3 regions of the Pseudomonas sp. AC112 genome follow, and region 3 is predicted to be linked to each of the others. Evidence: predicted binding sites of a transcription regulator. Region 3 holds the regulator's gene; each other region holds the start of a gene.
The links. The regulator FliA, encoded in region 3, starts transcription of late flagellar genes. The targets are predictions, from matches to a motif close to CTAAAGTTTNNNNNNNNNNNGCCGNTAA.
Positions count from the first base shown of each region.

Region 1 (10,092 bases), 1.1 Mb from region 3:
CGCGCATCGACGCCATCGAGCATGGTATTTCTTCGTCGGCCAAGATGCCGGGGCTGTCGACGATCGAAGGTGTGCTTGCCTATGCAGGCAAACCGATCAAGCAGCTCAGGAATGGCCAGGTGCATGAAGTGCTGGGCTGGCAGGACCTGACACTGCGCAAGCTGCCCCAGCTCGGCACGCGGGTGCTGGCCAATGTGGACGTGCCGGACATGGATATCTTCGCCAACCGTTATGGTGCCCACACCTTGCGCTTCAAGGCGGGAGCCGGGCTCAAACTGGGAGGTATCGCCAACTGCTTTCTGGCCCAGGCGATACGGCTGGGGATCGTGCGTGACCCTGCCCCCTGGGCTGCTCGGCTGCACCGGCTGGGCACCTGGTTCGAACGGTTTGGCGACGGCAAAAGCGCGATGTACATCGACGTAGAGGGCTTGGGACCCGACGGCCAACCTTTGTCATTGGCGGTGCAACTCACGGCCTTGAATGACAAAGGCCCGGAAATTCCCAGCTGCGCCGCCGTGGCCCTGGCCATCAAAATGGCCCAGGGCTACGTGCCCGAACCCGGTGCTCGGCCGTGCGTAGGTGAAATTACCGTCGACGAATACATGGCCGCCATCAATGACCCGGCGAACCTGAGCCTGGCCGTGCGGTTCTCTGACGGGCCTGCCAAGCCACTGCACACAGCGCCAGCCCGGCCACATTGAGCGACGCGGGGTTAAATGCCTCGCTGAGCATCGCACCTGCAGCCCCGGCAGCGCCACGCCGCGGGCAATTCAGTTGATGCGCACCAAGACATTCATTGCGGTGCCTTCAAAAAACGCTGCTCATGGTCGGGATGCGGCAACAGGCAAGTGTCGTACTGGCCGAACATCCGATAGCGATTGCGCGCGACGCGGTCGTAAGCCCAATCCCGCAGCGCGCGCGGGATAGCGCGTAACAGCAGCAATGCACGCCATGCGCCGGGCAACTGCGCGATGATTTCGAACACCGCGTCTGAACGCAACCAGTAGCGATGATCGCGAATGACCAAGAGGGTGTCGAACTGATCCAGGGGCAAACCCGCCCAGGCCAACAACGCCTGGCCCTCGGCGGATTGCACCGCCGCCAGCCGCACGCGGCGTTGGTGGTCATGCCGAATCAGGAACCTTGCCCAACCGTTGCACAGCTTGCACACGCCGTCGAACAACACCACGGTCTCACCGGGGCTGAGCAATGGCGCGGGGGTAGGGCGGGTTTGGGAGGCGGGCATGGGCGAGGGGCCAGGCGGTGTGTGGCTGATGATCATACCTGTCTTCGGTGGTGGGGGCGCTGTGGGCTCCTGCGCGGTAACGAAGGGGGTGGATTGCCAGTGTTTTTGTTGCTTGATACGCCGCCATCGCTGGCAAGCCAGCTCCTACAGGGGGGGCGGTGGTGTGGGTGGGGGGTGGGGTGTGCTTGCTGGCGCAATTCAAGTCGTGACGATTTTCAACTGTGGGAGCTGTCAAGCCCTGGCGAGGCTGCGAAGGCGGTGGCACTGGCGGCGTTTTTTTGCCTGGCCCACCGCGTTCGCAACAGCTCTACAGGTCAATGCCGCGAAAGCAACGGTTCGGCGTCTTTTGGCTCCGTGCCTACGTCATGCAGGGAAATCCTTGACGTCTCCGGCAGCGCCAATCCGCCAGCCAACGCCAGCAGCGCCACCGCGATCAGGTAAAACGCCGGTGACAGGTTGCTTCCTGTGGTGCTGATCAACCAGGTCGCCACCAGCGGGGCGGTGCCGCCGAAGAGGGTGTACGCCATGTTGTAGGTAATCGCCGAGGCGGTGTAGCGCGTGCGCGTCGGGAAAGTCTCCGAGAGCAACGCCGCCGTGACCACGCCGCACAACACCGCGCCTACCGCCAGTAGCATCACGCCGACAATGGATGCCGCAAACGATCCGGAACTGGCCATCAGGAACGACGGGTACACCACCACAATCAACAGCACGCACGCGGTCATCACCGTGACACGACGCCCCACGCGGTCCGAATACCACCCCGCCAGCGGGCAAATCGCCGCTGCGAAAATCAGCGCGATCAGCGACACCAGCAACGCCATCGCTCGATTCAACCCTCCCGCCACCTGCAGGTACGTCGCGAAGTAGGTGGTGAACATATAAAACGACAGCGCCGTGAGTGACACAAAAGCGCCCAGGCAGCAGATCGCTGCACCATGGTTGCGCAAGGTTTCCTTGAGTGGCGAGTGGGCGACTGTGTGTTCCTGCTTCACGGCCTGGAATGCGGGCGTCTCGTCCAGCTTCCAGCGCAGATAAAGCCCTACCAGGCCCAACGGCGCGGCGATCAGGAACGGCAGGCGCCAGCCCCAACTGCCCATGGCTTCGGCAGATAACGACGCCTCAAGGGCGTACGCCACTACGGCGGCGGCAGCGAAGGCGGAAAACGTCGACACCGGTACAAAGCTGCCGTACCAGGCGCGTTTGTCACTCGGCGCATGCTCCATCAGGTAGGCACAGGCCCCGGCGTATTCACCGCCGGCGGAGAAGCCCTGGGCACAACGGATCAGCGACAGCAGAATCGGCGCCGCCACCCCAATGGCGGCGTAGGTGGGCAACAGGCCAATCAAGGTTGTAGCGCCGGCCATCAGCAGGATCGTCATGGCCAGCGTGCGTTTGCGGCCGATGCGATCGCCAAGCATGCCGAAGAAAATACCGCCCAGGGGCCGGAAGGCGAAGGCCACGGCAAACACCGCGAAGGTCTTCAGCAACGCCGCGCTGGCATCGCCGCTGGGGAAGAATTGCTGGGCGATGGTGGTGGCGAGGAAACCGTAGACGGCGAAGTCAAACCATTCGACGAAGTTGCCGATGCCGGCGGCGATGATGACCTTGCGCAGGGTTTGGGGGCTGACCTGTTCGGTGGAGGGGCTCGTCATGGGGGAAGGCCTCGGGATAGCTGGGGGGATGACCGATTATCGGGGCAGGCGGCTGGGCGGCAGCGCCCAAAAGAGTCGTCCGCGTAGTCAGTAGCGACTTGGTTGTAATGACAGACGCAGGAATTGGGCCAGGTCGGGCAAGCGGAAAACGTGCGCAGCCGGCGGGCTGTGCAGTTCTCCCTAACACTTTAACAATGGTTTACATCGCTAACGCTTTGAGTTCGATAAGGTTTGTTGAAATTGACAGAACGTGATGAGCCCTCCATGCAGTCGAGCAATATTCGGTTGGACCCTGAGTTGATAACCATCAGGCGGCTATTCGCAACCCCGCTGGCGAGTGTCCAGTATCCCGACGCGCAACGACTCAACGCTGAACTCAGGGCGATCGTCGCAGCACGGAGGGCGACCGATAGGCTCGGTGCGCAGCGCAGCAATGACGGCGGTTGGCAGTCGGCCGATGATTTTTCGCAGTGGGGCGGGGAAGCCTGCCTGGCGTTAGTGCAGTTTGCGACTGAGTTCGCGACCCAGCTGACGGCGGTTCACCACGCGGACCTTGGGTTCGTCGAGCCCGGTTTCGAGTGGAAACTCAATGCGTGGGTCAATGTGAATGAAGCGGGACATAGCAACGCGCTGCATGGGCATCCCGGCGCCTTTTGGTCGGGTGTTTACTGGGTCGACACTGGCGGCAGGGAGGACGATGCAGCCGTCGGCGGTGACCTGGAATTCATCGACCCGCGCGGGATGATTGCATCGACCTACAACCCGTCGCTGCGAATGCGCGTTGAAGATTGCCTGACGGCCGGGTTCAGCAGCACATGCGTGGCTACCAGCGGGACACTCGTCATGTTTCCGTCCTGGCTGATGCACGCGGTACGGCGTTACGACGGCACAAGGCCACGGATCTCCATCGCGTTCAACTTTGGCGTGTGATTGCACGGGCGACGCCCACCCAGCCTAGGGATGAAACCTCCTCCCCAACGCATCCAGGCGCACCGCAATCGGCGGCAATTGCTCGCTGCTGCGTGCCAGGGTTTCCACGTTGTCGGCGGTGCTTTGCGCAATGCTCTGCACCGACTGCAGGCGCCCGACAATCTCCAGGTTCGCCGAGGTCTGCTCGCGGGTGGTGGTCACGATCCGGCCATTGAGGTCGTCGATGTGGGCGATGTCGTTGCCCACTGCGCGCAGCATGTCGACGGCCACCTGGCTGTCTTCCACGCAGCGCTCGACGCCTTGGCGGCTGTCGTGCATGGCTTGCACCGCCTGGCGACTGCCGTGTTGCAGGCCTTCGATGATGGTTTTGATTTCTTGGGTGGACACTGCCGTGCGTTGCGCCAGGTTGCGTACTTCGTCGGCGACCACGGCGAAGCCACGGCCTTGCTCACCGGCGCGGGCGGCTTCGATGGCGGCATTGAGGGCCAGCAAGTTGGTCTGGTTGGCGATACTGCTGATCACTTCGAGCACGGTGCCGATCTGTTCGGTTTGCACGGCCAGGCCTTGCACCGTCTCGTGGGTGCCGTTGAGGCGTGACGCCAGCTGGGTGATTTCCTGCTGGGCGCGGCCGACGCTTTCCTGGCCGCGCAGGATCTGTTGGCTGGCCTTGCCAGCGTGATCCACCGCTTGCTCGACGTGCACGGCGATGTGCCCCATGGCGTGTTCCATGCGTTGCATCGAACCGGTCATCTGGGTGATTTCCGCCAGTTGGTGGCGCGCGCCTTTTTCCAGGGTGCCGCTGGCGCTGGCCAGTGCCTGGCCGAGTTGGCCGAGGCCGTGGGAGTCACGGGCGACGCCGTCGATCAGGTGGGTGATCTGCTGCAGGAAGTGGTCGAAACGCTTGGCCAGGGAGACATGCACCTTGCCTTCGCCTTGGGCGGTTTGTGCCGTGAACTGTGAGGTGACGGCGAGCATCTTCTCAAGCATTTCCTGGCTCTCGACCGCCTCGGCCTGGCTGTGCACAGCCAGGTAGAGCAGGGCGACGGTCTCCATCACCACGTAGAAGGCATGCACGAACACCATGGTCCAGCCGCCGTGGTGCTCCATGACAAACACCGGGAAACCTTGATGTTGCAGGGCATGGAACACCACGTGGTGCACGGCGATGGTGGCGGCGGCGACCAGGATCGGTAGCCAGTCACGGTAAAAGGTCAGCACTGCCAGCAACGCGAAGATGCCGAAGTGCGATTCGATCACGCCCTGGGCCTGGTTGATATGCAATGCCGCCATGACCATCAAGCCCGCGCCGAGCGCGCAGCGCATTACACGGGTGCCACCGATGGCGCGGTAAAGCGCGGTCAGCACCACGCTGGTGCCACCGCCGACTATCACGGCCTGTATCAAGGTGTCGTGCCAGAACGCCAGGCCCAGGGAAAACAGGAACATCAGCCAGACCAACGCCAGCATGATGCGGTCGGCTTTGCGGTAGTGCTCGAAAAAACGCGCGCGAGTGGGCATTCACACTTACTCCATGTGGTCTGGCCGAGACAAAGCGAGGGCAGGGTGGAGCGAATCAGGGATTTTTTGGTTTTTATGGGATTCAGTGATGCCAAACGTGTATCGGCAACAAGAGGCGGGACTTTAGGAGCGGCTACCCAAGCGGGTAGCCGTTTATCGGGAGGAGAATCAGAAGCTGTACTTGGCCGTCAGCATCATATTGCGTGGGCTGCCGTAGGAATCACCGCCATAGCTCACAGAGTTGGAGATGGACTGGTAGTAGCGGCGGTCGAAGATGTTATTGGCATTGAGCTGTAGGTCCAGGTGCTGGTTGACCTGGTAACCGGCCATCAGGTCGGTGACGGCGTAGGCGCCTTGCTGGAGACGGTAGGTGCTGCCATCTGCGACTTTGAAGTCGTTGTACATGCGGCTCTGCCAGGAGACGTTGCCACCCACGCGGAGTTTTTCCAGCGAACCCTGGAAGTGATAGTTGGTGGTCAGTTTGAACAGGTGTTCCGGCGTGTCAGTGTCGAACTGCTTGTTGACGTTCTGCGGGTTGGCTTCGTCCTTGATGGTGTGTGTGCGTGCGTAAGTGTAGCCACCGCCGACCTGCCAGTTCTCGGTCAAGGCGCCTTGCAGTTCGAAGTCGATACCCTGGCTGCGAATCTCGCCGGAGGCTACAGAGCAGGAGGCCTGCGGGCAGTTAGCCACTGTCACGCCCACGGCACGGTTTTCCTGGTCGACGCGGAACAGCGCCACGCTCGCGTTCAGCGCGCCACCCAGGTATTCACCCTTGATACCCACTTCATAGTTCTTGCCGACGATTGGCTTGAGCGGAGTGCCGGAGGTGTCCTTTTCACTCTGGGGGGTGAAGATATCGCTGTAGCTGACGTAGACCGAGTGATGGTCGTCCAGGTCGTAGATCAGGCCGGCGTAGCGGGTGAGGTTGCGAGTCACCTTGTAGTCGCCGTCATTGCTGCCGTGGGCGTCGTAGTCATACCAGTCCAGGCGCCCGCCGAGGATCAGCTTCAAAGGGTCAGCCAGATTCAGGCGCGTGGTGACGTAGAACCCGTCCTGAGTCGTGACGTCACGGTCATTGGTGGTGTGGACGAAGTCTGGTTTGCCCGCCGTGAGCGGCCAGTTCAGGTTGTAGGGGCTGTAGTTGTGGGTGGTCATGTCGTAGATGCGTCGGCTGGCGCCAACGACCAGTTCATGGGTACGTCCGAACGCCTGGAAGGGGCCGCTGGCAAACGCGTCAATACCGGCCTGGTTTTCATCGTAAGCCGCCTGGTAGACCGTGCGTGCCAGTGTGTTGTTGACCCAGCGTGACTGGTAGGAGCCGGAGAACAATGCGTTTTGCTCGGCGTAGTTGGCGTTGACCTGCAGTTTCCAGTCATAAGCCAATTGCTGACGCAGTTCGGCGAATACCGTGTTGATCTCCTGATCCTTGTTTTCCCAATCGGTGCCGGGGTTGTAGGAGCGCGGCAGGTTCAGGTGATGGCCATCCTGGCCGACCATCGACGAGCCCCAGAAGTAATTGGTCTTGTCTTTCTGGTTGGAGAAACCGAGGGTCAGGTTGGTGTCTTCGCTCAAGTCTGCTTCGGTGACGGCGTAGAACAGCCCGTGATAATCCTGGGCGTTGTCGATGAAGCTGTTGGCATCACGGTAAGAGGTGACGACCCGACCGCGCCACGTGCCGCTGTCGTTGAGGGGGCTGGAGGCGTCGAGTTCGCCACGGTAGTCGTCCCAGCTGCCGGCGGCGCCGGTGAGGGTGACTTTCTGCTCGTCCAGTGGCCGTTTGCGCACCAGGTTGATGGCCGCCGAAGGGTTGCCCGCGCCGGTTACCAAACCGGTGGCACCCCGCACGATCTCAACGCGATCGAACATCGCCAGGTTTGGCTGGGCGCCCACTGTAACGCCGTTGTAGCCGCTGGGAATGCCGTCGTACATCAGGTTGTCGATGTCGAAACCGCGCGATGTATAGGACTGTCGACCAGGACCGCTGGAGAAATTCAGGAACAACCCAGGTGTGGCCTTGACCACATCATTGATGCTGGTCATCGCCTGGTCATCCATACGCTGGCGCGTAATGACCGTGACGGCTTGCGGGGTTTCACGCAGGGTCAATGGCAGCTTGGTCGCCGTTTTCATCGCGCCGGTGGTATAGGACTGCGTGCCTTCGGTGGTTTCGCCCAATTGCTCGTCGCCGGAGATTTGCGTGGCCCCCAGTTCAAGCGTGGTGGCGGGTGCCTGGGCATCAGCGGCAGACACCGCCGCTGAGCTTGCAAGACAGACGGCCAAGGCCATCAAATTGAGTGAAAAACCTTTGCCGCCGTGTTGTTGCACTGACATGGAACTGACTCTCCCCGAACGCCGTCCCTAGCGAATAATAAAGATGTTGATAATTATTCGTATTAGTGTGCCAGAACAAATCTGTGGGAAAAAGCCTTTGGAGATCATTAGTTAACGAATTTTTCACATCTGGATGGCGGCATTTGGCCACAGCCCCTCCAAACACTGGCCGCCGCCGCACCGATCATTCGCGCTTGGCAATCGCCACCCGGCTCGTCGCCTTCACCTCACGCAACGCCAGGCTCGACTGTATCGACGCAATCCCCAACTGCCGCCGCAACACGCTCTCGACGAACTCGCTGTAGCTGTCCAGATCTTCCGCCAGCACCTGCAGCAAATAATCGGCATCCCCGGTGATCTTGTGGCACGACAACACCTGCGGCAGTTCTTTTACCACCGCCTCGAAGGCGTCGGGCGCGTGGTCGGTGTGGATCGCAAAACGCACATGCACGAATGCCATGATGTCCAGTCCGAGCAGCTTGCGGTCCAGGTTGGCCTGGTAGTCCTTGATCACACCTTCTTCTTCCAGGCGTTTGCGTCGGCGCCAACAGGGCGTGAGGCTCAGAGACAGGCGTTCACTGAGCTGCGCATTGGAAATACTGGCGTCTGCCTGCAGCAGGGCGAGGATGGCGAGATCGGTGTCATCAAGAACGACCTGTTTGGATTTATTTTTCATAATCGTCGGCTGCGTAGGAAAGAATTCCCGATAAACCTAACAGCGCCGTAAATAAAAGCAAAGAAAGCCCGCCGCCGCCCGAACAAAATAGAGCCTGTCTTTTACTGGCGGATGCCCCCCATGTTGACCGTTTTCAGCGAAGCCCACCGTTTGCACCATGGCACCGAACTCAAGGACGGTGTGCTCAAGCCCTCGTTCGAACAACCGAGCCGCGCCGACACCGTGCGTGACCGCGTCAGGCAGGTAGGCCTGGGCGATATCATCACGCCGCGCCGTTTTGACCGAGCCTGCTACGTCGCCGCCCACAGTGAGCGCTACGTGGCATTCCTCGAAACGGCCTGGGCCGAGTGGACCGCCATCGGCCGCAGTCATGACGCATTGCCCCTGGTGTGGCCGGTACGCGACCTGGCCAACCAACAGGTGCCCGAATTCATCGATGGCAAGCTTGGTTTCTTTGCGATGGACGCCGGCTCACCGATCACCCGCACCACCTGGGAGGCCGTCAAAACCAGCGCCGACATCGCGTTGACCGGCCTGGCGCTGCTCGATGAAGGCCACGACAGCGCCTTTGCCCTGTGCCGCCCACCAGGCCATCACGCCGCCCGCGAGTACATGGGCGGTTATTGCTACCTCAACAACGCCGCGATTGCCGCGCAGCGCGCCATCACCCAGGGCGCCAAGCGCGTGGCGGTGCTGGATGTGGACTTTCACCATGGCAACGGCACGCAGACTATTTTCTACGACCGTCCGGACGTGATGTTCATTTCCCTGCACGGCGACCCGTCGGTGTCCTACCCGTATTTTTCCGGCGCCAGCGGTGAACGCGGTGCAGGCGCAGGAGAGGGCTTCAACCTGAATTACCCATTGCCGAAAAACACCACCTGGGCCCGCTACCAAACCGCCCTGACCGACGCCTGCCAGCAACTGCGCCAATTCGCCCCCGAGGTGCTGGTGATCTCCCTGGGCGTCGACACCTTCAAGGACGACCCCATCAGCCACTTCCTTCTCGACAGCCAGGACTTCCTCGGCATGGGCGCCATCATCGCCAGCGTCGGCGTGCCCACGTTGTTCGTGATGGAAGGCGGCTACATGGTCGATGAGATCGGCATCAATGCCGTCAACGTGCTGCACGGGTTCGAAAGCAACCGCCAATAACAACGATCGCTCAACTTTTTTTCTGCCAAAACTCAAAAACATAACAAGAGGTTTTGTGATGAAAACAACCACGTCCGGGTTTTATGAAAAGCCTGCGTTGCAACGCACCCTGAGCAACCGCCACATCCAGTTGATGGCCATGGGCGGGGCGATCGGCACCGGCCTGTTCATGGGCTCCGGCAAGATCATCGCGCTGTCTGGCACCTCGATCATCCTGATCTACATGATCATCGGGCTCTGCGTGTATTTCGTCATGCGCGCCATGGGCGAGCTGCTGCTGTCGAACCTCAACTTCAAGAGCTTCGCCGACTTTGCCGGTGCTTATCTGGGGCCACGCGCCGCGTTCTTTCTCGGCTGGTCGTACTGGTTGAGCTGGAGCGTGGCCGTGGTGGGAGACGCGGTGGTGGTTGGCGGTTTTTTCCAGTACTGGTTCCCCGATGTGCCGGCTTGGATGCCGGCGGTGGGCATGTTGTTGACGCTGTTCGCGTTGAATGTGCTGACGGTCAGGCTGTTCGGCGAAGTGGAGTTCTGGTTCGCGATCATCAAGATCATCGCCGTGGTGACCTTGATTGGCGTGAGTG
Region 1 is NZ_CEEDCM010000001.1:5,294,085-5,304,176, forward strand. It holds gene AC0IYN_RS24615 (saccharopine dehydrogenase family protein) at 1-701, shown strand, start outside; gene AC0IYN_RS24620 (thiol-disulfide oxidoreductase DCC family protein) at 794-1,246, opposite strand; gene AC0IYN_RS24625 (MFS transporter) at 1,561-2,901, opposite strand; gene AC0IYN_RS24630 (TIGR02466 family protein) at 3,166-3,831, shown strand; gene AC0IYN_RS24635 (methyl-accepting chemotaxis protein) at 3,856-5,349, opposite strand; gene AC0IYN_RS24640 (TonB-dependent siderophore receptor) at 5,518-7,680, opposite strand; gene AC0IYN_RS24645 (Lrp/AsnC family transcriptional regulator) at 7,865-8,356, opposite strand; gene AC0IYN_RS24650 (histone deacetylase family protein) at 8,477-9,511, shown strand; gene AC0IYN_RS24655 (amino acid permease) at 9,570-10,092, shown strand, end outside.
Region 1: the regulator FliA is predicted to act here: its motif matches at 5,449-5,476, upstream of AC0IYN_RS24635 (methyl-accepting chemotaxis protein).

Region 2 (10,092 bases), 2.0 Mb from region 3:
GCAGTTGATCAACCACCTCGATATCAGCAGCCCCCTGCGCGACGCCTTGCACGATGAAGTCGCGGCGCTGGCCTTCCCCATCACCCGCCAGCATCCATTGATGGGCAATATCCTGGGCTTCCTGCAACACAGCGGCTTGCTGCAGACACCCAGTGTGGCCCAAGGGCTGGCCGACTACTTGCACGTGGCCGGGAGGGTGGCATGAGGCGCCTGACCATCGGATTTTCCGGCACCAGCAGCGCGTTAGCCGCTATCAGGCAGGAGCTGGAGCAGTATGGGTTCGTCTTGAGTGATGCCGGCTCGGACCTGTGGATCGATGACGGCAGCCAGTCGTTGCCGAACCCGTCACACCTAACCTCAGTGTTGGGCCTGCGCCTGGGGGTTGGCCCAGTGACCGACTGCGGGTTACCCGCACTGCAACTGCGCGCCTATGGGCCCGAGGGGCGACTAGCGGCGGTCCTTGAAATCGCAACGGAGCCCAGTGGGAACGGCCAGCGCCTGCGCCAGCAAGTGATCCAAGCGATGATGGAATGGGTTGCGCTGCACGTCAGTGGTTTTTCGCGCGACCCCGGATATTTCTCCATGAAAGCGGTCGCCAATGAATGGCCCGAGCAGGGTTTGGAGGCGCTTGACGCCTTGGCATTTGTTCACCGATTCAATCGCACCGAAGACCTCGCTGTCATGCGGGAGGCCCAGGTGCCTGTGATCGAACGGTTGCAGGCCAGCCTTCACCAATTCGCTGATCGGCGGGCGCTGAGCATCGACGGCAGCGTGGTGACTTACCGCGAGTTGCACGTGCAGGCCCTCATGATCCAGCAACAGTTAAGCCCTGTGTTGGGCGTCACGCAGGTACCACCGGTGGTTGGGGTTTGCCTGGAAAAGTCCGTAGCGTTGTACGCCAGTATTCTCGCGGTTATGGGCTGTGGCGCGGTGTATCTGCCGTTGGCTGCGGACCACCCACCCCAACGTCATCAGGCCTTGCTCGAGAACGCAGGGGCCCGGGTGTTGCTGGACGCCGGCCAGCACCCTTTGCGAGAGCGCTTCATTGCACTGGATGTGCGCAAGGTCGACCCGCAGGACACCGACTTGTTGCGTCCGCTGATGCACGCTCAGCCCGCCCTCGATTCGCCCTGCATGACGCTCTATACATCGGGGACCACCGGCCATCCCAAGGGGGTGTTGCTCAGCCAAGCCAACCTGGCGCATTTCGCGGCCTGGTTCAGGGCCTGCATGAACCTGGATGAGCAGAGCCGTGTCCTGCAGTTTTCACCGGTGAGCTTTGACTCGTCCCTGATCGATATTGTCCCTGCCCTGATAGCAGGCGCTGAGTTGATCGTCCCCAGCGCAGAGCAACGACACGACCCTCAGCAACTGCTCGATCTGCTCCATGGTCAGCGTGTTACCCATGCCTTTTTGCCCCCCTCGCTGCTGAGCATTCTGCCGCCCGATCAACCGCTGGGCCTGACGCACCTGTTGACCGGGGGCGACGTCTGCGAACCCCATGTCATCGACCGCCTGGCGGCGCAGTGCCATTTTCACAACCTCTACGGCCCCACGGAGGCCACCGTACTGATCACCCATCGTACGTTTCAACCTGGCGACAGCAACCGCAATCTCGGCCGGCCGATCGCCAACAGCCGGGTGTTGATCCTCGATGACGACCAGCAGCCGGTCGATGAAGAGGTGATGGGTGAGGTGTATATCGTTGGGCCTGGCGTAAGCCTGGGCTATGTGAACGACCCACCTCAGGCGACCAGTGCCTTTGTGGAGCTTGCAGTGCCTGGGGGCCAGCCCTTGCGCGCCTACCGCAGCGGCGATTTGGCCCGGTGGACCGCCGATGGAATCATGCTGGGCGGACGGCGTGATCATCAGGTGAAGATTCGTGGTTTTCGGGTCGGGCCCCAGGAGATTGAGCAGTGCCTGCGTACCAGCCGGCTGTATCGCCAAGTGGCGGTGGTGATCGACCCTGACCGCAGGATCCGTGGCTTTGTCGCCCAACCCGAACCCGGGGCCACCCTGGCGGCCCTGCAGCAACACGCGCGGCAGTGGCTGCCCGACTACATGCGGCCCGGCTTCTGGGATGAGTTGGCACGCATGCCGTGCGCCAGCAACGGCAAGATCGACCGTGAGGCGTTACTGGCAGTGCCGCTCCAGCCCAACGTGCAGGAGGACGGTGGCACGGCACACACGCCGCTTCAAGTTCGGTTGACTCGCCTGTGGAGCGAACTGTTGACGCTGCCCGAGGGTGAAGTGCCTATCGATGAGAGCTTCTTCGATCTCGGCGGCCACTCGATTGTGCTATCGACGTTGTTGCTGCGCGTTCGCGAGCAGTTTGGTCGTAGCTTCGCACTGAGTCACTTCATTGAAGTACCGACGATTCGTACGCTCGCAACGCTGCTGGAGAACGGTGAACGACCCGATGCTTCCTGCGATGCTGCTGCTCGCGATGCTCAACGGGACTGGACTTTCAACACGCTGCCCGAGGACCGCGCAGGCGACCCACACAAAGTGATCGTGACGGGGGCCAACAGTTTTGTTGGTGTTCATATCGTCGAGGCACTGCTGGCCGCAGGTGCAACGACCGTGGCGTGCCTGGTACGTGAGACGCCAGGGCAGTCGGCGATGGCGCGATTCACTCAGGCGTTGCGTGAGTACCGCCTGGAACATCTGGACCTGGGCAGGGTGCAGGTATTCGCCGCCGATATCAGCCTCCCTCGGTTGGGCCTGGCCAGCGACGCGTATGATGCTATCGCCCAGGACTTCGGGGTGCTGATACACAACGCAGCACGGGTCAATCACGTGATGGACTATACATCGCTGGCCAGGGACAATGTTGCCCCCCTGTTCGAATGCCTGTGCCTGTGTGAGACCCACAGCAAGAAGGTCCTGAACTTTGTCTCGACACTGTCCGCTTCGAGCGCTGTCGACTCGCAGGGTTATGTCCTCGAAGCGCCCGCCGCACCGACGTTGCCGCTGTACATCAAGAATGGCTACAACCTGTCCAAATGGGTTGCCGAGCGCCAACTGGGTCGTGCGGTGGAGCGCGGCGCCTGGGTGAATATCCATCGACCCGGCAACATCAGTTTCAACAGTCACAATGGCGCCTGCCAACCACAGAAAAATCGTCTGATGCTGATGCTCAAGGGGTCACTGCAGCTGGGCCTGATGCCCCGGTTGACGCTGAACTTCGACCTGATGCCGGTGGACTTCCTGGCGCGCTTCATTGCATTCCACTGCGGCCGCTTTCAGGCCGACAGGCATGTGTTCAACCTGCATAACCCCGAGCCTTTGAGCTGGATGGACTACCTGGATGCGTTCAGTCAGGCGGGGCACCGTTTCAAGCGGGTGAGTATCGCGCAATGGCAACAGGCGCTGCGAACGGTAAACCAGGACAACGCACTGTTTGGCGTGCTCGGTTTCTACCTCGATCGCCTCGACGAAGACATCGGCGACACATCGATGATTCGCCACGACAACGCACAACAGGGTATCCAGCAGATGGGGGCACGCTACCCCGAAAAAGACCCGGCGTTGTTGAGCAAAGGCTGCAACTACCTCAAGACCATCGGCTTTCTTTGAACGCCTCAGGACAACCTCATGAAACTGCTGCAACCCGATACGTTAATTCGCAATCCGAACGGCCTGCCGATAATGGCGTCCGTCACGGTCAACTGCTGTGCCTCTCGCCTGTGGGCCATGGTGGGGCAGTTTGCCGGCTTCGATGTGTTTATTCCGGACCTGATGCATATCGAAATGACCGGCTCAGGCGTGGGCGCATTGCGGACTAAATTTTTCCGCGATGGTAACTGTGTCGTGGAACAGCTCAATAGCCGGGACGAACAGGCCATGCACATGACCTGGACCACAATCTACAACACACTGGGCGTGGCCAGGTTATGGGCGGCGATCCATGTGGAAACGCTTGAAAAGGAGCGCTCCAGGGTGACATGGACAATTATTGCTGAGCCCACGGAGGGGGTGGGCCCAGGGTTTGAACAGTTTGTGCAGGGCTTCGCCAACAGTGCCCTGGAAAACGTTCGTCGGTTGCTTGGCTAAGCGGCAGGCGCGACGCGCGTCGCTCCTGCCATTCAGTCAGCGGGTTAGATCTTGAAGCTATCAACCAGTTGCTTCAACCGATTGGCCTGCTGCGACAGGGCATCGCAATCCTTGAGGGTTTCATTCAGATTGGCCACGCCCTGCTGGTTCAGCAAGTTGATCTGGTTGATGTCCACATTGAGGGTTTCCACCACGGCAGTTTGTTCTTCGGTGGCGGCAGCCACGGACTGGTTCATTCCGTCGATCTCGACAATTCGCTGCGTCACGCTGACCAGGCGCTCACCGGCCTGGTTCGCGACCTCTACGCTTTCTTCGCTGGAGGTCTGGCTGGCGTTCATGGTAGTGACCGCTTCACGCGAGCCCACTTGCAGCGAGGTGATCATTTTGTGGATTTCCTCGGCCGACTCCTGGGTTCGATGAGCCAGGTTGCGCACTTCGTCCGCGACCACTGCAAAACCTCGACCGGCCTCACCCGCACGCGCCGCCTCGATGGCAGCGTTAAGCGCCAGCAAGTTGGTTTGCTGGGAGATGCCTTTGATCACATCAAGGATGTGACCAATGTTGTCGGTGCTGGCGTTCAGGGTTTCGATCTGGGTGCAGGACAAACTGATCTTCTGCGACAGCTCCGACATCGCAAGAATAGTTTGCTCCACGACTTTGCGCCCATCGTCGGCTTGCTCACTGGCACCACTGGCGTGCTGTGAAGCATCCGCGGCGTTGCGCGCAATTTCCTGGGTAGCGGCACCCAGTTCATTGATCGCTGCGGCCACGCTATTGGTGCGTGCACTCTGCTCATCGGAACCGATGATAGAGGCATTGGACGAGGCCATTACACGCTGGGACAAGTCGTGTACCTGGCGGGTTGCCGAAGACACTTCCGAAATCGAAGCGTGGATGCGCTCTACAAATTGATTGAACGCACTGCCGACTTCGCCGAATTCGTCCTTGCTGGTGACAGCCAGGCGACGGGTCAGGTCACCCTCGCCCTGGGCAATGTCCTGCATCGCTACGCCCATGGTGGTGAGGGGTCGCAGCAAGACTTGGATCAGCAAGCTCAGGAGCACGGCGATCACGACCACGGCGATCAGCATGGCGATCAACGCGGAAGTTCGGAACTTGCCCAGCGGCGCGTAGGCTTTGTCTTTATCAATCGACAGGCCGATATACCAATCTGCGCCAGGCAAACCACTGATAGGGGTGAAGGACAGGATGCGGTCCTGCCCATTGAGGACGACGTCCTGGCTGACCTTGTCGATACGCACCTGGGTGCCAGGGTAGATGTCCTTGAGGTTCTTCATCACTTGGTCCTGATCAGGACTGACGATGACTTGGCCGTCGCCGCTGACCAGGAATGCGTGGCCGATACCGCCGAAGTCCACCGAGTTGATGATCTTCACCAAGGTTTGCAAGCTCAGGTCACCGCCGACGACGCCGAGCAATTCACCGTTCTTTTTCACCGGCATGGCGATAGTCACGATCTGTCCACCCACTGCGGCCATGTAGGGTGGCGTGAGCATGGGTTTATCTGCGGCCACTGCCTGCTTGTACCAAGGGCGCTGACGGGGGTCATAGCCATCGGGCATTTTCGCGTCGGGGCGCTGGGTGAACACGCCGTTGGTTTGGCCGACGTAGGTGAACTGGAAGTTCGAAGTGAATGCCGCTTGATCGACCAGACCGGGAAGGTCGGCACCACTGCCTTGGTGGGCAACGTTTTGCGTGAGGCTTTCGAGTACCAGTATTCGACCACTGAGCCAGTTCTGAACACTGCTGGCGGTGAGTTCACCGGATTGTTGGATGGACGACTCCAGGTTCTGCGTGATGGTGCTGCGTTGCAGGTAGTCGTTGTAGAGGGTGAATAACGCGAAGGCCAGAACCACGACGCCTGACGCGGCCAACAGAATTTTATGACTGAACTTGAGATTCATTTCATCGACTTCTTTTGCCAAAGGGGGGTGAGCGTGCCGAGTGGAACATTCCATGTAACGCGATAGGCGGACTCTCGGGCCGCTCTATTTCGGTGCACGCATGGCTCATCAGGCTTTCGGCAAGGCCGCGACAAAGCTTAGAAAATTGTGAGATAGATCCTCTTTTAACGTAGGAAACCGACAAGTGGTTACTCGACGAGGATCGATGTTGCAAAATTTTCCTCCCTCCCGAACAATGCGACTAATTATCATTTGTGACGTTTGGCTGAGCTCGCTTGAATGCTGTCTGCTGAGTACCTCCCGTGTGAAAGCGCTGTTCAGGCGCTGTATTGCACCCATCACAGTTGGCTGAACACCTGGCTGCGTAGCCGTCTGGGTAACGCGGCGGATGCTGCCGACCTGGCACAAGACACCTTTGTGCGCCTGCTACAGAAAACCGAACGCTTTGAACTCAAGGCTCCCCGGGCCTTTTTGCGCACCATTGCACGAGGGTTGGTGATTGATCACTGGCGCCGCGAAGAGATCGAACGGGCTTACCTCGAATCTATCGCCCATTTGCCCGAGGCATTGGCACCGAGCGCGGAAGCGCGGGCGCTGGTGTTGGAATTACTGGAAGACATCTCCCGTCTTCTGGAGGGGCTGAAGCCTAAGGTGCGTCAGGCATTTCTGCTGGCTCAGTGCGATGGGCTGACACACAAGCAAATCGCGATGCACATGGGCGTGTCGCTGCGCTCGGTGGAGCGTTATGTGGCCGAGGCGCTCTACCATTGCTATGTCCTGCGATATGAAACATGACACCCATGGATAATTCCGCGGTTTGCGGGCCTGATCCCCGAGTGATCAAACAGGCCATCAGTTGGGCGCTGCGCCTGCGTAACAACCGTGCCAATGTCCGTCTGCGCGAGCAGTGTGAGCAGTGGCGCGAAGCTCACCACGACCACGAAGTGGCCTGGCAACGGGTACAGGCGCTGCAACAGGAGTTGAGCGGCACTCTGGCAGCGATTCCGGGCGCGCGCGTGGCGCTGGAAAACAGTGCGCAGGGGTTGGGCCGTCGACAGGCGTTGAAGCTATTGACCGGCGTGCTGGTGGCTGGCTCAGCGGCCTGGGCAAGCCGGGATCTGACTGGCTGGCAGCGCTGGACCTCCGACTTCGCAACCGCCACCGGCGAGCGTCGTAGCATCCAGTTGTCCGATGGCACGCGCCTGCAACTCAATACTGACAGTGCCGTAGACCTTGCCTTCAACCCTCAGCAGCGCCTGATAAACCTGGTGCGCGGTGAAATCCTGGTGACGTGCGGTGCCGCTGCGTCGGCACCCTTGTTGGTTCAAACACGTCACGGCTTGTTCGAAGGTATCGACGGACGTTTCGCAGTCCACCAAACCAGTGACTGCACGCGGTTAAGTGTGGTCAGCGGCAACGTAACCATCCATTCACCCCACCAGCCGAATGGGTTGTCGACCCAGGCCCACGCAGGAGACAACTACCTCGTGCGTCAGACCCAGGCCCTCCTTGCTCCACCCCTGGCCATGGACATTGGCGCCTGGGCCGATGGACTGATCGTGACGCGGACTATGCGTCTTGCGGATTTTCTATCAGAGGTTGGGCGCTATCGACCGGGTTACCTGGGTTGCGCGGCAGAGGTTGCGGATTTACGGCTTTCGGGCGTCTACCGCCTGGAGAACACCGATCAATTGCTGGCGATCCTGGCGCGAACGTTGCCGGTTCAAGTGCGTTACCGCACGCGTTGGTGGGTGAGCCTGGAACGGTTGGCCTGATCGTTTTTTTTGGCGGCTTTTTTCCATGAGTCCGGCTTAGACAGTAAGCCTATCAATCTGCCCTCACCGGCCTCTACGGAATCTGATCATGACTGTGTATTTCCACCACAACGCTTCCTACCCGTTATTGGGAAAAGCCATACGCGTGGCATTAATGTCCACGGCGTTGGGCATCAGCATGACACCGATCACCGGTATGGCTGCACAGGCCGGTATCACGCAGGCCAATCAACGCTACGAGATACCCGCAGGCCCACTGGGTGAGGTGCTCAACCAATTCGCGCGGCAGGCAGGCATTACCCTTTCCAGCACGCCCGCGCAAACCCAAGGTCGCCAGTCAGCAGGGCTGTTGGGGGAATATTCCGCCGGACAGGGGTTGAATCAGCTGCTCAATGGCTCAGGGCTGCAGGCCGTTTCTGAAGACGGTGTGAGTTTTGTATTGCAGGCCGTGCAGGAAAGTAGTGCCCTGACGTTGCCAACCACTGATATCAAGGGCTTTGCATTGGGCAATGCGTTGGGAAGCATGGATGGCTACAACGCGACTCACAGCCAGATCGCAACCAAGACCAGTACGGCCTTGCTGGAGACCTCGCAAACCGTCTCGGTGGTCACGCGCGAGCAGATGGATGACCAAGGCTCGCAGACAGTCGCTCAAGCCATGCGCTACACGCCTGGTGTGTTGACCAACCCCTACGGCGCGACGCACCGGTATGACTATGTGGCGATGCGTGGCTTCAATGATGGATCGGTGGATAACATCTACCTCGATGGTTTGAAGTCCATGGGGGATAGCGGCACCTACAGCACCATGCAGGTTGACCCGTATTTCCTGGAACGTGTAGATATTCTCAAGGGGCCTTCCTCCGTGTTGTATGGGCGTAGTTCACCTGGCGGCTTAGTGGCGCTTACCAGCAAGAAGCCCCTGTTCGAGCCTTATCATCAGGTTCAGGCGACAGTCGGCAGCAATGGTCAACGCGGTATGGGTTTTGACTTCAGCGGTCCGGTAGATGACGACAAGCGCGTCGCCTATCGTCTGACTGGCTTAGCGGATAAATCCGACACGCAATTCGACCACGCCAAGGAAAAGCGCTACGCACTGGCGCCGACATTGAGCATCGACTTTACCGATGACACCTCGCTGACGCTCCAGGCTTATCTGCAGCACGACCCAGAGGGTGGTTATCACGGCGGTATGCCGGCCGATGGTGCGCTGCATCAACGCAACGGCCAGAGGATCTCCAGTCACTTCTTTGAGGGTGAACCGGGGGTCGATGGCTACAAGCGCGACCAGCAGTCGTTTGGCTATCAGTTTGAGCATCGCTTCAATGATGTCTTCACTGCGCGACAGAACTTCCGTTACCTGGACTCCAAGGTGAAGTTGGATCAGGTGTATGGCTATGGGTGGACCACACCGACCAGCAATGAGCTGAACCGCTACTATTCAGGGGGTGATGAGAAGCTGCATGCGTTCATCATCGATAACATGCTGCAGGCCGAGTTTTTCACAGGGGCGACTAAACACACGGTATTGATGGGTGCCGACTATCAGCGGCGTAAAACAGTAGTGGACTGGACGAGCGGATCACTGCAGCCAATCAACGCATTCAATCCTGTGTATGGCAATTCCTCTATCAGCTATTACAACCCAACCAGTTATCTGCGCCGGCTGGAGCAGACTGGCGTCTATCTGCAAGACCTGATTGAAATGGATAAGTGGCGGTTTTCCCTGGGGCTACGGCAGGACTGGGTAGAGACCTCCGACGAAAACCGGATCGCCGAGACGAGCCGGCCGGTTGGCACGGAAATAAGCGACAAACGCACCAAGCTCACTGGGCGTGCGGGGGCCTTGTATCTGTTTGATAACGGCCTGGCGCCCTACGTCAGTTATTCCGAATCCTTTAATCCCAACTCCTATTCAGACAGCGCCGGCAACCCGTTGGCACCGACTGATGGGACGCAGTGGGAAGTGGGGCTGAAATACCAGCCGCCAGGCACGGACAATTTTTTTACCGCGTCGTGGTTCCGTATCGACCAGGAAAACCTTGCGACCAAGCTGCCCCAGGAAAACTTTTATCGTGCTGTAGGGGCTGTGCGATCGCAGGGGTTGGAGTTGGAGGCCCATGTGCAGCTGACCGAGAACTTGAAGCTGTTGGGTAGCTATACCTTTACTGACATCGAATACTCCAAGTCGATGGTGAGCACCCTGAGCACAGCTGGCAATCTGATTGAGAACCAGGGCAACTCTCCGACTCAAGCCCCGCGTCACATGGCGTCCGTGTGGGCTGACTATAAATTTAATCAGGGTGCCTTGGATGGGTTGAGGCTTGGAGGCGGAT
Region 2 is NZ_CEEDCM010000001.1:2,112,112-2,122,203, forward strand. It holds gene AC0IYN_RS09775 (diiron oxygenase) at 1-205, shown strand, start outside; gene AC0IYN_RS09780 (amino acid adenylation domain-containing protein) at 202-3,579, shown strand; gene AC0IYN_RS09785 (SRPBCC family protein) at 3,598-4,056, shown strand; gene AC0IYN_RS09790 (methyl-accepting chemotaxis protein) at 4,101-5,981, opposite strand; gene AC0IYN_RS09795 (sigma-70 family RNA polymerase sigma factor) at 6,261-6,776, shown strand; gene AC0IYN_RS09800 (FecR domain-containing protein) at 6,773-7,756, shown strand; gene AC0IYN_RS09805 (TonB-dependent siderophore receptor) at 7,845-10,092, shown strand, end outside.
Region 2: the regulator FliA is predicted to act here: its motif matches at 6,095-6,122, upstream of AC0IYN_RS09790 (methyl-accepting chemotaxis protein).

Region 3 (10,092 bases):
GCGGATCGCTTCCGGCTCGGCACCGTCCACCAGCAATTGCAGGCCTTTGCGTGCGTAGCTGTCCGGCTCGGCGTCAGCCACGCCTTCCAGGCCCAGCAGCCCTTCCTTGCGCGCGGTGAGGCTCCAGTTGACCACGCGGTCGATGCCGCCAGGCAAGTCGACACGTGGCGGAAAAATGATCCAGATAAGGATCTGCATGGCGCGCTTGAAGGAGCTCATGGGCGACTGCAGCAACGCCGCGCCCACGGTGCCGCCGATCACGATCAGGGCGGCCGGGCCGTTGGCCAGGGCGCCGAGGTGACCGCCTTCGAGGTAGTTGCCGCCGATGATCGCGACAAACGCCATGATGATGCCGATCAGGCTCAATACATCCATCAGAGGCAGGCCTCCACCAGGTGCTTGCCGATGTCGTCCAGGCTATAGACAGCGTCGGCCAGGTCCGCCTTGACGATGGCCATGGGCATGCCATAGATCACGCAGCTGGCTTCGTCCTGGGCCCAGATTGCGCTGCCGCCCTGCTTGAGCAGGCGCGCGCCTTCACGGCCATCGGCGCCCATGCCGGTGAGGACCACCGCCAGAACTTTGTCGCCGTAAGACTTGGCTGCCGAACCAAAGGTGATGTCCACGCAGGGTTTGTAATTCAGGCGCTCATCACCCGGCAGGATTTTGATCGCGCCACGGCCGTCCACCATCATTTGTTTGCCACCCGGCGCCAGCAACGCCAGGCCAGGACGCAGGATGTCACCATCCTCGGCTTCCTTGACGCTGATGCGGCACAACTTGTCCAGGCGCTCGGCGAATGCCTTGGTGAACGCCGCGGGCATGTGCTGGATCAGCACGATCGGCGCCGGGAAGTTGGCAGGCAGTTGGGTCAATACGCGTTGCAGTGCGACCGGGCCGCCGGTGGACGTACCGATGGCGACCAGCTTATAGGCCTTGCGCTTGGGCGCGGGCGAATGAGCGGCAGCAGGCGCAGCGGTCCGCACAGGCGCAGGTGCAACCGGACGCGTCACCGGTGCGGGCGCAGGACGCCCGAACGAGGTCGCCGGCGCCACAGCGGGAGCTGGCGTCGGCGCTGGCGTGCTGAACAGGCTGCGACGGTTACTGCGCGAAATGCTGTGCACTTTCTCGCACAGCATCTGCTTGACCTTCTCGGGGTTGCGCGAGATGTCTTCGAAATTCTTCGGCAGGAAATCCACCGCGCCAGCGTCCAGCGCATCCAGGGTGACCCGGGCGCCTTCGTGCGTCAGCGAGGAGAACATCAACACCGGGGTCGGGCAGCGTTGCATGATGTGCCGAACTGCCGTGATGCCATCCATCATCGGCATCTCGTAGTCCATGGTGATCACGTCCGGTTTCAACGCAATGGCTTGATCAATCGCCTCTTTGCCGTTGGTGGCCGTGCCGACCACCTGGATCGTTGGATCGGCGGAAAGAATTTCCGAGACGCGGCGGCGGAAGAAACCCGAATCGTCCACCACCAGGACCTTGACTGCCATAAACACTCCGTTAGGCGGGGCGGGCAATACCGCCCTGCCCCACCAGAATCAAATACGCCGAGCGGCGTAACGCTTGAGCATGCTCGGAACATCGAGAATCAGCGCGATCCGACCGTCACCGGTGATGGTCGCACCCGACATGCCCGGGGTTCCCTGCAGCATTTTGCCCAAAGGCTTGATGACCACTTCTTCCTGGCCAACCAGTTGATCGACGACAAAGCCGATCCGCTGGGTGCCCACGGAGAGAATCACCACATGGCCTTCGCGCTGCTCTTCATGCTTGGCCGATGCCACCAGCCAGCGCTTGAGGTAGAACAGTGGCAACGCCTTGTCGCGCACGATCACCACTTCCTGGCCGTCCACCACGTTGGTGCGCGACAGGTCGAGGTGGAAGATCTCGTTGACGTTGACCAGCGGGAAGGCGAAAGCCTGGTTGCCCAGCATCACCATCAGGGTCGGCATGATCGCCAAGGTCAACGGCACCTTGATAACGATCTTCGAGCCCTGGCCCTTGGTCGAGTAAATGTTGATCGAGCCATTGAGCTGGCTGATCTTGGTCTTCACCACGTCCATGCCGACGCCGCGGCCCGACACGTCGGAAATCTCGGTCTTGGTCGAGAACCCCGGGGCGAAGATCAGGTTGTAGCACTCGGTGTCGGTCAGGCGATCGGCGGCGTCCTTGTCCATCACGCCACGCTTGACCGCGATATTGCGCAACACGGCCGGGTCCATGCCCTTGCCGTCGTCGGTGATCGACAGCAGGATGTGGTCGCCTTCTTGCTCGGCGGCCAGGATCACCTTGCCGTTGCGCGACTTGCCCGAGGCTTCGCGTTCTTCCGGGGTTTCCACGCCGTGGTCGACGGCGTTGCGCACCAAGTGGACCAGCGGGTCGGCCAGGGCCTCGACAAGGTTTTTGTCGAGGTCGGTCTCTTCACCCACCAGTTCCAGGTTGATCTCTTTCTTCAGCTGACGCGCCAGGTCACGAACCAGGCGCGGGAAGCGGCCGAAGACTTTCTTGATCGGCTGCATCCGCGTTTTCATCACGGCGGTCTGCAGGTCGGCGGTCACCACGTCGAGGTTCGACACGGCCTTTTGCATGGCTTCATCGCCGCTGCTCAGGCCCAGGCGCACCAGGCGGTTACGTACCAATACCAGTTCGCCGACCATGTTCATGATGTCGTCCAGGCGCGCAGTATCAACCCGCACGGTGGTTTCGGCTTCACTGGCAGGCTTCTCGGCCACCGGTGCTGCAGCGGCACGCGCCGGAGCCGGTGCTGGCGCTGCGGCTGGCGCGGCAGCCGGCTTGGTAGCCGGGGCCGGCGTTGCGGCTTTGGCAGCCACCGGTGCTGCGGTCGCAACCGCTGCGGCCGGGGCCACTTCGCTGAACTTGCCCTTGCCGTGCAATTCGTCCAGCAGGGACTCGAACTCGTGATCGGAGATCAGGCCATCACCCGCCGGTGCTGCACTGGCAGCGGCAGGCGCCGCAGCCGTGGCGGCGACTTCCGGCAAGGCGTCGGCCACGAAGGTGCCCTTGCCATGCAGTTGGTCGAGCAACGCTTCGAATTCGTCGTCGGTAATGTCGGTGCTGGCACTGGCGGCAGGCGCCTGCGCAGCAGCAACCGGTGCGACAGCATCGGCCGCAAACTGGCCTTTGCCATGCAACTGGTCGAGCAGGGACTCGAACTCAGCGTCGGTAATGTCTTCGCTGGTCGGTGCCGCGACGGCAGCCGCCGGCGCCTCTGCCTCGGCCTTCACGGCACTGAGGGAGTTGAGCAGCTGTTCGAACTCGCTGTCGGTCACATCCGGCTCGGCTTCGGCCACAGGCTCGGGAGCCGCCTCAACCACAGGCGCAGCCGAGGTGTCGGCCGGTTCCGCCAGGCGCGCCAGGGCGGCCAGCAGTTCCGGGGTGGCCGCGGTGATCGGGGCACGTTCGCGCACTTCGCTGAACATGCCGTTGACCGCATCCAGCGCTTCGAGAATCACGTCCATCAGTTCCGAGTCGACGTGCCGCTCACCCTTGCGCAGGATGTCGAACACGTTCTCGGCGATGTGACAGCACTCCACCAGCTCATGGAGCTGGAGGAAGCCGGCGCCCCCTTTTACAGTGTGAAAACCGCGAAAAATTGCATTGAGCAGGTTCGCATCATCCGGGCGGCTTTCCAGCTCGACCAGTTGTTCGGACAGTTGCTCTAAAATTTCGCCGGCCTCTACAAGGAAATCCTGAAGGATTTCTTCATCGGCGCCGAAGCTCATGTGGGTGCTCCTTAGAAGCCTAAACTGGATAACAGGTCATCTACGTCATCCTGACCTGACACAACGTCTTCACGTTTATCGGCATGAATCTGCGGACCTTCACCCTTGGCGAGATGTTTTTGTGGATCTTTTTCCGAGAGGATCGCTTCGCGGTCATGTTCAATGCCGGCAAAGCGGTCAACCTGGCCTGCCATAAGCACCAATTTGAGCAAGTTGCTTTCCACTTCGGTGACCAACTGGGTCACACGCTTGATCACCTGGCCGGTGAGGTCCTGGTAATCCTGGGCGAGCAGAATGTCGTTGAGGTTGCTGGAAACCGTGCGGTTTTCCTGCTCGCTGCGTGACAAGAACCCGTCGACCCGACGCGCCAATTCACGAAACTCTTCAGCCCCCACTTCCCGGCGCATGAAGCGGCCCCAGTCAACGCTGAGGGCCTGGGCTTCGTTGGCCATGCCGTTGACCAGGGGCGTGGCGTTTTCCACCAAGTCCATGGTGCGGTTGGCCGCCGCCTCAGTCAGCCTGACCACGTAGGACAGGCGTTCGGTGGCATCAGTGATTTGCGAAATTTCTTCGGCCTGGGGCATATGCGGGTCAATCTGGAAATTGACGATCGCACTGTGCAGCTCGCGTGTGAGCTTGCCCACTTCCTGGTACAGGCCGCGGTCACGGGTCTGGTTGAGCTCATGGATTAACTGCACCGCGTCGCCAAACTGGCCTTTTTCAAGGCTGTCGACCAACTGGTGAGCATGCTTTTTCAGGGTCGACTCGAAGTCTCCCTGTGACGTTTCTTTATGCTCCATAGCTCCCCCGCGATGGCATTAGCCGTGGATGCGTTCGAAGATTTTTTCGATCTTCTCTTTCAAGGCCAATGCAGTGAATGGCTTGACCACGTAACCGTTAACCCCGGCTTGGGCGGCTTCGATGATCTGCTCACGCTTGGCTTCGGCGGTCACCATCAGCACAGGCAGGCTGCGCAGCTTTTCGTCAGCGCGCACGTGGCGCAGCAAGTCGATGCCGGTCATGCCCGGCATGTTCCAGTCCGTTACCAAAAAGTCGATGCTCCCGCTGTTGAGGATCGGAATCGCCGTAATGCCGTCATCCGCCTCGACCGTGTTAGTGAACCCAAGGTCACGCAACAGGTTTTTTATGATCCGCCGCATCGTTGAGAAGTCATCAACGATGAGGATTTTCATGTTCTTGTCCAATTCGACCTCCAAGCAGTCTTAAACGCGCCCAGCACCTGGACGCGCCATTTCAATCAACAGGCATTACACAAAAAGGACTGCCGAGGGCACCACGGGTCGAACCCGCGAAGGCTGCTTGCCCTCGCGGTATCGTCTGCAGTGTCCCCACACTGCCTGTCAGCGCGCTCGCCACTCTCCCAAACGCCCCCGCAAGCGGGCTGCGCACTGGCTGTGCAACTGGCTGACCCGCGATTCGCTGACCCCCAGGACCTCACCGATTTCCTTGAGGTTCAGCTCTTCGTCGTAGTACAGCGCCAACACCAGTCGCTCACGCTCCGGCAAATTGGCAATCGCGTCCGCCAACGCCCCCTGGAAACGCTCATCTTCCAGGTCACGCGATGGCTCCATATGAGCGCTCGCGCCGTCCTCGTGCAGCCCTTCGTGTTCGCCGTCCTGCAAGAGGTCGTCGAAACTGAACAGGCGGCTGCCCAAGGTATCGTTCAAAATCCCGTAGTAATCGTCGAGACTCAATTGGAGTTCGGCCGCAACTTCGTGATCTTTAGCGTCGCGACCGGTTTTTGCTTCAATTGCGCGAATTGCGTCACTGACCATGCGCGTATTGCGATGCACCGAACGCGGCGCCCAGTCACCTTTGCGCACTTCATCGAGCATCGCGCCACGTATGCGGATACCCGCGTACGTCTCGAAACTCGCCCCCTTGCTCGCGTCGTATTTGGTCGACACTTCGAGCAAGCCGATCATGCCCGCCTGGATCAGGTCTTCGACCTGGACGCTGGCGGGCAGGCGTGCCAGCAAGTGATAGGCGATACGCTTGACCAGGGGCGCGTAGCGCTCGATCAATTCGCCCTGGCTGTCACGGGCAGACTTCTTGTACGCGTTGTAGCCGGTCGCTGTCATAGCACGGGTCCTGCGCTCGTCTGATGCACCAATCGCTCGACGAAAAACTCCAGATGCCCCCGAGGGTTGGCGGGCAACGGCCAGGTATCGACCTTCTGGGCAATAGCCTTGAACGCCAATGCGCATTTGGAACGAGGGAACGCTTCGTAGACTGCACGCTGCTTTTGCACAGCCTTGCGCACACACTCGTCGTAGGGAACTGCGCCGACGTATTGTAAGGCGACATCGAGGAAGCGGTCCGTGACCTTGGTCAACTTGGCGAACAGATTGCGCCCTTCCTGCGGGCTCTGGGCCATGTTGGCCAGGACGCGGAAGCGGTTCATGCCGTAGTCACGGTTAAGCAGTTTGATCAGGGCGTAGGCGTCGGTGATCGAGGTGGGTTCATCGCAGACCACCAGCAACACTTCCTGCGCAGCGCGCACGAAGCTGACCACGGACTCGCCGATCCCGGCGGCGGTGTCGATCACCAGCACGTCGAGGTTGTCGCCAATATCACTGAAAGCCTGGATGAGGCCGGCATGCTGCGCCGGGCTCAGGTGCACCATGCTCTGGGTGCCCGAGGCAGCCGGCACGATGCGGATGCCACCGGGGCCCTGCAGCAGCACATCGCGCAGCTCGCAGCGGCCCTCGATCACATCGGCAAGGGTGTGTTTGGGTGTCAGCCCCAGCAGAACGTCCACGTTCGCCAAGCCCAGGTCAGCATCCAGCAGCATGACGCGACGGCCAAGCTCTGCCAGGGCCAGGGACAAATTCACTGACACGTTAGTTTTCCCGACGCCACCTTTGCCGCCGGTCACCGCGATCACCTGTACGGGATGCATGCTGCCCATTTTATTTCTTTACCTTGTCTTGCTTAGACGCAGGCTACATGGCTTGGCCGCGTGAATCGCTTGCAGACCATCGATGTAGATACATTTCACGGTGTTCATCCTGACTCAACCCACCCGCTTTGCCGGGTTGTGGTAAAGGTCGGCGAACATATCGGCCATCGCTTCCTCGCTAGGCTCTTCTTGCATTTGCACGCTGACTGCACGGCTGACCAACTGATGACGGCGCGGCAGATGCAGATCATCCGGGATCCGCGGCCCGTCGGTCAGGTAGGCGACCGGCAATTCATGACTGATGGCCAGGCTCAGCACCTCGCCCAGGCTCGCGGTCTCATCGAGCTTGGTGAGGATGCAACCGGCCAGGCCACAACGCTTGTAACTATGATACGCAGCGGTAAGAACCTGTTTCTGGCTGGTGGTTGCAAGCACCAAGTAATTTTTCGACTTGATGCCACGCCCCGCCAGGCTTTCCAACTGCATGCGCAATGCCGGGTCGCTGGCTTGCAGGCCGGCAGTGTCGATCAGCACCACGCGCTTGCGCAGCAAGGGGTCCAGGGCGTTGGCCAGGGACTGGCCCGGGTCGACATGGGTCACCGACACATTGAGGATCCGGCCCAGGGTCTTGAGCTGCTCCTGGGCACCAATACGGTAGCTGTCCATGCTCACCAGCGCGATATTCTGCGCGCCGTACTTGAGCACGTAACGGGCCGCCAACTTGGCCAGGGTGGTGGTCTTGCCCATGCCGGCAGGGCCGACCATGGCGATCACACCGCCCTCTTCCAAGGGTTCGATTTCCGGGGTGACGATCATCCGCGCTAGGTGGGCCAGCAACATGCGCCAGGCCTGGCGAGGCTCTTCGATTTCGGTGGTCAGGGCCAGCAGGTCGCGGGACAACGGGCCAGACAGGCCGATACGTTGCAAGCGACGCCACAGGTTGGCCTGTTGCGGCTTGCTGCCTTGCAGTTGGGTCCAGGCCAGCGAGCCAAGCTGCACTTCAAGCAGTTCGCGCAGGCCGTTGAGTTCAAAGCGCATCGAATCGAACACGCGCTGGTCAACCGCAGGCGCCGGAGCAGGCGCAGCAGGACGCGGCGGTTCTTTGAAGGTGGGCTCGACCAGCGGCTCGGCAGCAGTCAGCGGCAAGCCGGCGAACAATTGGCGGTTGGTGGTGGCATCGCTGTCGCCGCGCATGCTCAGTTCAGCCTGGGCCGAGACAATCCGCGAAGCGGTCTTGCGCAGCTCGTCTTCGAGCTCCATGTTCGGCACGCGCGGCGCCAGGGCCTGGGGTGTGTAGTCCAGGGCAGCCGTCAGCTCGACACCGCCGGCAATACGACGGTTTCCGATAATCGCGGCGTCGGCGCCCAGCTCATCACGCACCAGTTTCATGGCCTGACGCATATCGGCGGCGAAAAAACGCTTAACTTGCATAACCCACTACCCTCAGCCGTTGGGCCCTACTGTCGCGACGATAGTCACTTGCTTGTTGTCAGGAATTTCCTGATAAGCCAAAACGTGCAAATTCGGTACTGCCAGGCGTCCAAATCGCGACAACATCGCTCGGACCGGGCCCGCCACCAGCAGAATCACCGGTTGGCCCTGCATTTCCTGGCGCTGTGCGGCGTCGATCAACGAACGCTGCAGTTTCTCAGCCATGCTTGGCTCCAGCAGAACGCCCTCTTCCTGGCCTTGTCCTGCCTTCTGAATACTATTGAGCAATATTTGTTCCAACCTTGGTTCCAAGGTGATCACAGGCAGCTCGGAGTCAAGCCCTACAATGCTTTGGACGATTGCGCGCGACAATCCGACGCGCACCGCAGCCACCAGGGCGGCAGTATCTTGACTCTTGGCGGCATTGTTGGCGATGGCCTCGGCAATGCTGCGAATGTCGCGTACCGGCACCTGTTCGGCCAGCAGCGCCTGCAACACCTTGAGCAACTGCGACAGCGACAGGATGCCCGGTACCAGTTCTTCGGCGAGTTTTGGCGAAGCTTTGCCGAGCAAACCCATCAATTGCTGGACTTCCTCGTGGCCGATCAGCTCGTGGGAGTGTTTGTACAGGATCTGGTTGAGATGGGTAGCGACCACCGTGCTGGCGTCCACCACGGTGTAACCCAGGGACTGTGCCTGGCTGCGCTGGCTGATTTCGATCCATACCGCGTCCAGGCCAAAAGCCGGATCTTTGGCGGTGATGCCGTTGAGGCTGCCGAACACCTGCCCCGGGTTGATCGCCAGTTCGCGGTCCGGGTAGATCTCGGCTTCGGCCAGGATCACGCCCATCAGGGTCAGGCGATAGGCACTCGGGGCCAGGTCGAGGTTGTCGCGGATGTGCACGGTGGGCATCAAAAAGCCCAGGTCCTGCGACAGTTTTTTGCGCACGCCCTTGATCCGCGCGAGCAATTGGCCGCCCTGGTTGCGGTCCACCAGCGGGATAAGGCGGTAGCCGACTTCCAGGCCGATCATGTCGATCGGGGTCACATCGTCCCAGCCCAGCTCCTTGGTTTCCTGGGCGCGGGCCGGGGATGGCAGCAGCTCCTGCTGGCGCGCGATCTCTTGCTGGGCCTGGACCTTGACCGCATTCTGCTTTTTCCAGAACAGGTAGGCACCGCCAGCCGCCATGGCCGCCATGCTCAGGAACGACACATGAGGCATGCCCGGCACGATCCCCATGATCGCCATGATGCCCGCCGCCACGGCCAGGGCCTTGGGCGAGGCAAACATCTGCCGGCTGATCTGCTTGCCCATGTCTTCGGAGCCCGACGCACGGGTTACCATGATCGCCGCAGCTGTGGATAACAACAGTGATGGCAATTGCGCCACTAAACCGTCACCGATGGTCAGCAGCGCGTAAACCTTGCCCGCATCGCCGAAGGTCATGCCGTGCTGGAAGATCCCCACGGCCATGCCGCCGATAAGGTTGATGAACAGAATGAGCAGGCCGGCGATGGCGTCACCGCGCACAAATTTGCTGGCACCGTCCATGGAACCGTAGAACTCAGCCTCCTGGGCGACTTCCAGGCGACGGGATTTGGCTTGGTTCTGGTCGATCAGGCCGGCGTTTAGGTCGGCGTCAATCGCCATTTGCTTGCCGGGCATGGCGTCAAGGGTAAAACGTGCGCTCACCTCGGAGATCCGCCCCGCGCCCTTGGTGACAACGACGAAGTTGATGATCATCAGGATCGCGAACACCACGATACCGACCACGTAGTTACCGCCGATCACCACCTCACCGAAGGCCTGGATCACCTTACCGGCGGCGGCGTGGCCGTCCTGGCCGTGCAGCATGACCACACGGGTCGACGCCACGTTCAGCGCCAGGCGCAGAAGGGTCGCCACCAGCAGAATGGTCGGGAATACCGCGAAATCCAAGGGCCGCAGGGCATACACACAGACCAGCAATACCACCACAGACAGGGC
Region 3 is NZ_CEEDCM010000001.1:4,159,383-4,169,474, reverse strand. It holds gene AC0IYN_RS19290 (flagellar motor protein) at 1-375, opposite strand, end outside; gene AC0IYN_RS19285 (protein-glutamate methylesterase/protein-glutamine glutaminase) at 375-1,499, opposite strand; gene AC0IYN_RS19280 (chemotaxis protein CheA) at 1,548-3,752, opposite strand; gene AC0IYN_RS19275 (protein phosphatase CheZ) at 3,764-4,552, opposite strand; gene AC0IYN_RS19270 (chemotaxis response regulator CheY) at 4,571-4,945, opposite strand; gene fliA (RNA polymerase sigma factor FliA) at 5,114-5,854, opposite strand; gene fleN (flagellar synthesis regulator FleN) at 5,851-6,684, opposite strand; gene flhF (flagellar biosynthesis protein FlhF) at 6,790-8,106, opposite strand; gene flhA (flagellar biosynthesis protein FlhA) at 8,119-10,092, opposite strand, start outside.